2 regions of the Achromobacter sp. GQ309 genome follow, and region 2 is predicted to be linked to the other one. Evidence: riboswitches for the same ligand, from Rfam matches in the RefSeq annotation. Region 2 holds a riboswitch; the other holds the start of a gene.
What was found. A riboswitch is a leader RNA that binds a small molecule or an ion and turns the genes downstream of it on or off. The one in region 2 is predicted to bind thiamine pyrophosphate.
Positions count from the first base shown of each region.

Region 1: it holds a riboswitch for thiamine pyrophosphate, as region 2 does, so the genes downstream of both, thiM (hydroxyethylthiazole kinase) here and AC6CIE_RS09305 (sodium:solute symporter family protein) in region 2, are expected to answer to the same signal.

Region 1 is NZ_JCAXDP010000001.1:736,755-740,157, forward strand. Features, by position in the region: gene AC6CIE_RS03455 (5'-nucleotidase C-terminal domain-containing protein) at 1-472, opposite strand, end outside; gene thiM (hydroxyethylthiazole kinase) at 547-1,362, opposite strand; TPP riboswitch at 1,394-1,526, opposite strand; gene AC6CIE_RS03465 (glycoside hydrolase family 19 protein) at 1,720-2,355, shown strand; gene AC6CIE_RS03470 (PA2169 family four-helix-bundle protein) at 2,605-3,054, opposite strand; gene AC6CIE_RS03475 (DNA internalization-related competence protein ComEC/Rec2) at 3,245-3,403, shown strand, end outside.
Region 2 is NZ_JCAXDP010000002.1:873,534-876,936, forward strand. Features, by position in the region: gene AC6CIE_RS09305 (sodium:solute symporter family protein) at 1-1,380, opposite strand, end outside; TPP riboswitch at 1,482-1,588, opposite strand; gene AC6CIE_RS09310 (LLM class flavin-dependent oxidoreductase) at 1,817-3,103, shown strand; gene AC6CIE_RS09315 (hypothetical protein) at 3,136-3,369, opposite strand.

The DNA of each region.
Region 1 (3,403 bases), on a different contig from region 2:
TCTGCGATAAATAGGGCAGGCCGTAGTTGAACTCGTGATTGCCCATCGTGGCCGCGTCGTACGACAGCAGCTTCATCTGCTTGTAGATCGCGATCATGTCGGAACACTGCACCGGCGACACCAGCGCCTGGTAGTCCGACAGCGCCGTGCCCTGCACCGTGTCGCCGTTGTCCAGCAGCAGCGTGTTCGGATACTGCTTGCGCGCGTTGGCGATCAGCGTGGCCGTGCGGTCCATGCCGTAGCTCTTGTCTTCGGCAAGCTTGTAGTAGTCGTAACCCAGCACATTGGCGTGCAGGTCGGTCGTGCCCAGGATCGCGAGGTCCAGCGTCGTGCCTTGGGGCACGCTGGCCTGCGGCGGGGTCTCGGGCGCGGTGGTGTCGTCGTCATCGTCATCGCCGCCGCAGGCGGACAGGCCGGCCACCAGCGCAAAGCTGGCGGTCACTGCAAAGATCTTGCGTAGGTTTGGCTTCACCGTCTTTCCTCCGTGTTGAAGGGAGGAATTTTGGGGACGGTGTGTGACCTACCCGTGACATGCACGGGGTCAAATCAACGAAGCGGGGATTCGCGAGTCAGGCAATCCGCGTCCAGCGCCGCCAGCGCATCCAGGAACCGCCAGGCGAAAGAACCCGGCCCGTCGGCGTGCACCGCGGCGCGGTCGCCCGCGATGCCAAAGCACGACAGGGCGGCCACCGCCGCCACATAGGGATCGTCCTTCGATACGGCGGCAAAGGCCCCGACCACGGCGCTGAGCGCGCAGCCGGTGGCCGTCACGCGGGGCATCAGCGGCGAACCGCCCGCAATGCGCACCGCGCGCGTGCCGTCCGTGACGTAATCGACTTCGCCGGTGACCGCCACCACGGTCTTGCGGCGCGCGGCGATGTCGTAGGCTGACTGCTCGGCCTGCGCCACGGCGTCGCGGGCGTCCACGCCCTTGCCGGCGCTGTGGCCGCCGGCCAAGGCGATGATCTCGGATGCGTTGCCCCGGATGATGGCGGGTTCAAGGTCCAGCAGTTGTTGGATGGCATCGCGGCGAAAGGCGGTGGCGTGATGCGCCACGGGATCCAGGACCCAGGGGGTGCCGGCTTCTGCCGCGGCTTGCGCGGTCAACAGCATGCTGCGCAGCCAAGGCGAAGACAGCGTGCCGATGTTGATGACCACCGCGCCGGCGAAACGGGCGAACTCGGGCGCCTCTTCTTCGGCGTGCACCATCGCGGGCGATGCGCCGATGGCGAGCACCGCATTGGCCGCGTAGTTCATGGAGACGAAATTGGTCAGGCACTGCACCAGCGGCGCGTCGCGGCGGACGGCGGCGAGCAGGTCCTGAGACTGGTGGGCGAGGGAATGCAGGTCGGGATGCGTCATGCCGGGCGGTCTCGGGGCGTGGGACGCGCATGCGGAGGCACACGCACCATCCCTACGCCAGCGTTATCTGGATCAGGTTCGACGGGTCGCCGTGCATCGTCTGCCATGGCAATGGCAGACCAACGGATTCTCAGCTTCTTGGCGAAGCTCCCCGGGTGGATGGCGTATGTTCCCGGCGGAACCGGGGAGGTGTCAAGCGGCCAATTCGTGCCGGATCGCTTTGCATACTCAATTTGAGGTATTGGCGGGTGCTACGCCTGGTTCACAATCATTGACCCGCCTCTGATCGCCGTGATGAACGCACACGCGACGATATCGGCGGGGCGCCATGACTCCCTATGCAAGCAGGTGACCGCCATGCTGAGTGCAGAACAACTCCAACGCATCTTTCCCAACTGCAAAGCCCCCGCTGCGTGGGCCGACGCATTGGCTCCCGCATTTCAGAAATACGAAATCGAAACGCCGGATCGCATCGCCAGCTTTCTGGCGCAAACGGGGTATGAGTCGGGCCAGTACAACCGGATCGAGGAAAACCTCAATTACTCAACTGCCGCGCGGTTGACCAAGGTGTGGCCAAAGCGATTTCCCGATGAGGCGTCGGCCATGCCGTATGTGAACAATCCGCAAGGACTGGCGAATCTGGTGTATGCGAACCGGATGGGCAATGGCGATGCGCAAAGCAACGACGGCTTCCGGTATCGGGGCAGGGGCATCATCCAGCTGACGGGGCGCAGCAATTACGACTCGGCCGGCGACGCCATGGGTGTCAATTTGCTTGAAACGCCCGAGTTACTGTCCGATCCGAGATGGGCTGCGCTGAGCGCCGGGTGGTATTGGCAGTCTCGCGGGCTGAATGAGTTGGCGGACGACCGTACGCATGACGATGACCTGGAGGATTTCGCCAGGATCACACGGCGGATCAATGGCGGGCTGGTGGGTCTGAAGGATCGTTTTGCGTTGTTCAAGCAGGTTTATGCCGAGCTGATGCGGTGAAGGCGCAGGTCCGCGTCGGCGCTTCGGATAGCCTTGTTCGGCAGCAGTCGGCCCATCCGGAATCGTCAGGTCGCGTGTGGCCAGCGTGACTAGGGTTTGCGGTCGCATTGAAGAAAATGCGCGTCATGCGCCGGCGCATTATTAGTCCGGCATGCTTACGCAGCCGAAGCCATGCAATACAACGCCCGCCCGGCGCAGGGTGCGACGGGCGGGCGGTTTCAATACAACGCGTATTGCAGCTTGAGGTGCTTACGTCGCGGCGCGGAAACGATTGCGCAGATCGCGGATCTGGTCGTGGTTGCGCAGCACGCCCTGATATTGGCGTTCGACAACAGCGCGCACGTTGTCAGGCAGCGTTTCTTTAAGCGCCTTTTCGTAGTCCGCCTTGGCCACGTCCTCGCCTTTCTCGCATTCCTCGAGCAGCGTCAGGTCGGTGCGGCTGGATACCGCCGCCTTGATGTTCGTCCAGCCACGATGCATGGCGCCGGCCACCGTGCCGCTGTCCTCGGGCTCGCCGCCCAGTTGCGTCACCAGGGTTTGCAACTCCGTGGCGCCGGCCGCGCAGTCGCGCGAACGGTTGCGGAACAGCTCCTGCATCTCGGGCGCCTTGGCGTCTTCAGCGGCCGCGGCAAAGCCCTTTTCGCCGTTCTTCGACGTCTCGATCAGATTGTTCAGCACCTTGATTACATGTTCAGCCATGTTGGTCTCCTTGGTTTGGAAGGAACAGGCGGCGCAGGCCGCCTGGGAATTGGAGACTCAGCAAGTGGCGTGCCTGGGTGGGGTTGCGGATCAATCAGCGGGGTAAGGGTCTCGGCGCAGGCCTTGCGGTCAGCCGGGGTGGACAAACGCGTTCACTGCGCGATCAGCTGCGTTTCTGTCCCCCTAGGCTGTGAGCTTTCGGGAGGCCGACATCAACGGGCGATCATTTTGTCTCGCATTCGTGGCGGGCGCTGCGTGGGTGCAGATTCTGCCTACCCTGCCGCCGGCGTACGCGCTGTGGATCCTCGCATGCGGTTGTGCAGGGGCGCTCTGGTTCACGTCGGGGGCA
Region 2 (3,403 bases):
CATCACCCGCCGGATCAGCACGGTCGTTACCACCGGCACAAACGCCGCCAGCAGGAACGATTCCAGCAGGAAGGTCGGCTTATCCCCCGGCGCGGGGAAGAAGAAAAGGCCGGCGATCAGCCCCGTGATGGTGGCCGTGGTCGCCGTGAATCCATCGTGCTTGCGGCTGAAAAGCCCGTAAAACACCGGGAAGGCGGCGGCCGAGCACAGCAGGTCGGCCAGCAGGAACAGGTACAGCACGCTGTAGCCTTGCGACGCCACGATCATCACGGGGATCGCCATCAGCAGCACCAGCCACCGCGCCAGGCGCTTCATGGTGGCGCCGCCGGCGTTGGGCATCAGGCGGCGCAGGTCGACCGCAATGATGCTGGACACCGCGCTGATGGCGGTGTCGGCGGTGCTCATGACCAGGGACAGGCCCAGCGGAATCAGGGCAATGACGAACCACGCCGGGGCGTGCGGCATGATGACGCTGAACAGCGCGATCGAGCTGTCGCCCTCGGGCGCCAACCCGACAAACGCCAGGCCGAACAGGCCCATCAAAAAGATGAAAGGCGCCACCAGCACGCCGCCCAGCAGAAAGCCGTTGCGCATCGTGCGGGTGTCGCGGGCGGCGTAGATGCGTTGCCAGTTGCCCTGGTGGAAGATGCCGGTCAGCAGGATCGCGACAAAGAAGGTCAGCCCGGCCTTCACGCCCACCGGATCGGTCAGGTCCAGCAGTTGCGGGGCCTTGGCCTGCAGCGCTTCGATGGTCGGCAATGCGCCGCCAGCCGCCTGCCAGCCGACCACGCACAGCACCACCAGCAGCGGCACGATGATCATCATCTGCACCTGATCGGTAAAGATGGACGAGCGCAGGCCGCCGTAGGTCGTGTAGAGCAAAGTCGTCCCCATCACGATGGCCGCGGTGGCCCACAGGGGCACGGGCGCCAGCATCGCGACCAGCTTGGCAATCGCCGTGACCTCGGCCGACAGTGCGATGAACAGGTAGAACAGCATGATGAAGAGCGCCAGGCCGTACATGGGCCGGCCGTAGCGCGCCATCAGGAACTCGGTCAGCGTGTGGCCGTGCGGAATCAGTTCGCGCATGCGCCGGCCCAGCGGAATCATGACCAGGCGCGGCGACATCGACCCGAGCGCGTAGCCGATCACGGCGGCCAGCCCGCCCCAGGTTGCGGCCTGCGCCGGCGAAAAGAGAATCCATGCGCCCAGCGTGGACGCCATCAGCGTCAGGATCGTGCCAAACGACCCCTGGCTGTTGCGCGCGACGATGTAGTCTTCCAGGGTGCCGCGCTTGCGCCGGGTGTACAGCACGCTGGCCACGGCGAAGCCGCCCGAGAACAGCAGCAGCCATACCAGGGCGGTGGTTTGGGTCAACATGAAGGTCGGTCCTCCCGCGGGCGGCCTGAGGCCGGACGCGTAACGCGGCGGCCCGCCGTCAGGGAGGCCGCGAGATGAATGGAATCAGGGAGGGCGCGCGAGAGACTTGCGGAGTCCTTCCCTTCGCCGGCATTACCCGGATCAGGTTCAAAGGGTTACCGCATAGACGCGGAATCTCAGCCCGTACAGGGCTCCCCCAGGAATTGCCGCAAGGTTAGGAGAGCAGCGCGGCGATGTCAACGCGCGGCGTGAGAAACGTTGGGCCGGGTATGCCGGGCAGGCGCCGCGGCCGCGCAAGCCCCGCCGACCGCAACGGCGCCCGCCCGCCGTTTTATGCTAAGTTCGCCCGCTTGCGGCACCCGCGGGCGTGCCGGACGCGGCAATCAATGACGCAATTGATGACGCAACTGATGAAGCAATCGACGAGCTGATCGCCATGATGCACCTGAACCTGTTCATTTTCGGCTGCGGCCACCATCGCGCGGCCTGGCGCCACCCGGACTCGGCGGCCGAGCGGCTGGGCGACATCAGCTACTACGAAAGCCTGGCCCGCACGGCCGAGCGCGGCAAGCTCGACGCCATTTTCTTTGCCGACGGCCAGTCGATGGACAACATCGGCGACGGGCCACGCTGGTATCTTGAACCGCTCACCACGATGGCCGCGATCGCCCGCGCCACCACCCGCATCGGCCTGATCAGCACGGTGTCCAGCACGTTCTTCACGCCCTTTCATGCGGCGCGCATGGTGGCCTCGCTGGATCACATTTCCGGCGGCCGCATGGGCTGGAACGTGGTGACCTCGATGTTCGATGCCGAGGCGCGCAATCACGGTTACGAAGCCATGCCCGGCCACGACTGGCGCTACGCGCGCGCCGAGGAATTTGTCGACGTTGCGCTGAGGCTGTTCGACTCGTGGGACGACGACGCGCTGGTCATCGACCGCAACGGCCACTTCGGCGTGCCGGACCGCCTGCACAAGATAGATCACCATGGCGAACACTTTCTGGTGGACGGCCCGCTTACCGTGCCGCGACCGCCGCAGGGGCATCCGGTGCTGTTCCAGGCGGGCGCCTCGGATCAGGGCCGCGATCTGGCGGCGCGCCGCGCGGAAGCCATCTATGCCGTGGCCTACGACTTGCCCGCCGCGCAGTCCTATTACCGCGACATCAAGCAACGTGTCCGGGCCGCTGGCCGCGACGCGTTCGTGCCCATCATGCCGGGCCTCGTGACCTATGTCGGCTCGACCGAAGCCGAGGCCCGCGCCAAGCAGCGCGAATTGGACGAACTCCTGCCCGCGGACGCCTCATTGCGCCAACTTGGCACGTTCGTCCTGCAGGATTGTTCGGGCTGGGAACTGGACGCGCCCGTGCCGCCCCTGCCCCCGCTGTCCGAGTTCACCGGCCCCAAAGGCCGTTACGGCACCATCCTGCGCATCATCGAAACCGAGCAGCCCACCGTGCGCCAGTTGCTCGGCCGGCTGGCCGCGGGCGGCGGGCACTGCACGATGGTGGGCACACCGGAGCAGATCGCGGACCGGATGGAACATTGGTTCAGGAACGAAGGCGCCGACGGCTTCAACCTGATGCCCCCGTCACTGCCGGGCGGCATCGACGACTTTGTGGAGCAGGTGGTGCCGGTGCTGCAACAGCGCGGGCTGTTCCGTAAGGACTACGAACACGCCACGCTGCGCGGACATCTGGGCCTGGAACGACCGGGCCGCTGAGAGGGCAGACGCCGGACCGATACGCGTGGCGATCAGCTTGTCTGGGTCAATGGTTCGCGTTCGGTTTCGGGGACACGCGGCCGGGCAGCCGGTTGCGGCCGGCGAGCACGGGTGGCGATCCAGTCGTAAAGGTGAACGCCCGGCTCGCGCATCAAGGCGGTGACTACGCCGCTGACCACCAGCCCCAACACGATCAAGGGTAGCCAGGCCATCATGACGCACGCTTGCAGATTGCGGCGGCCGTACCGCAGGAGCTTGATCGGCACTTCGGCGCGCCGACCACGATGGATTCGCGGGCTA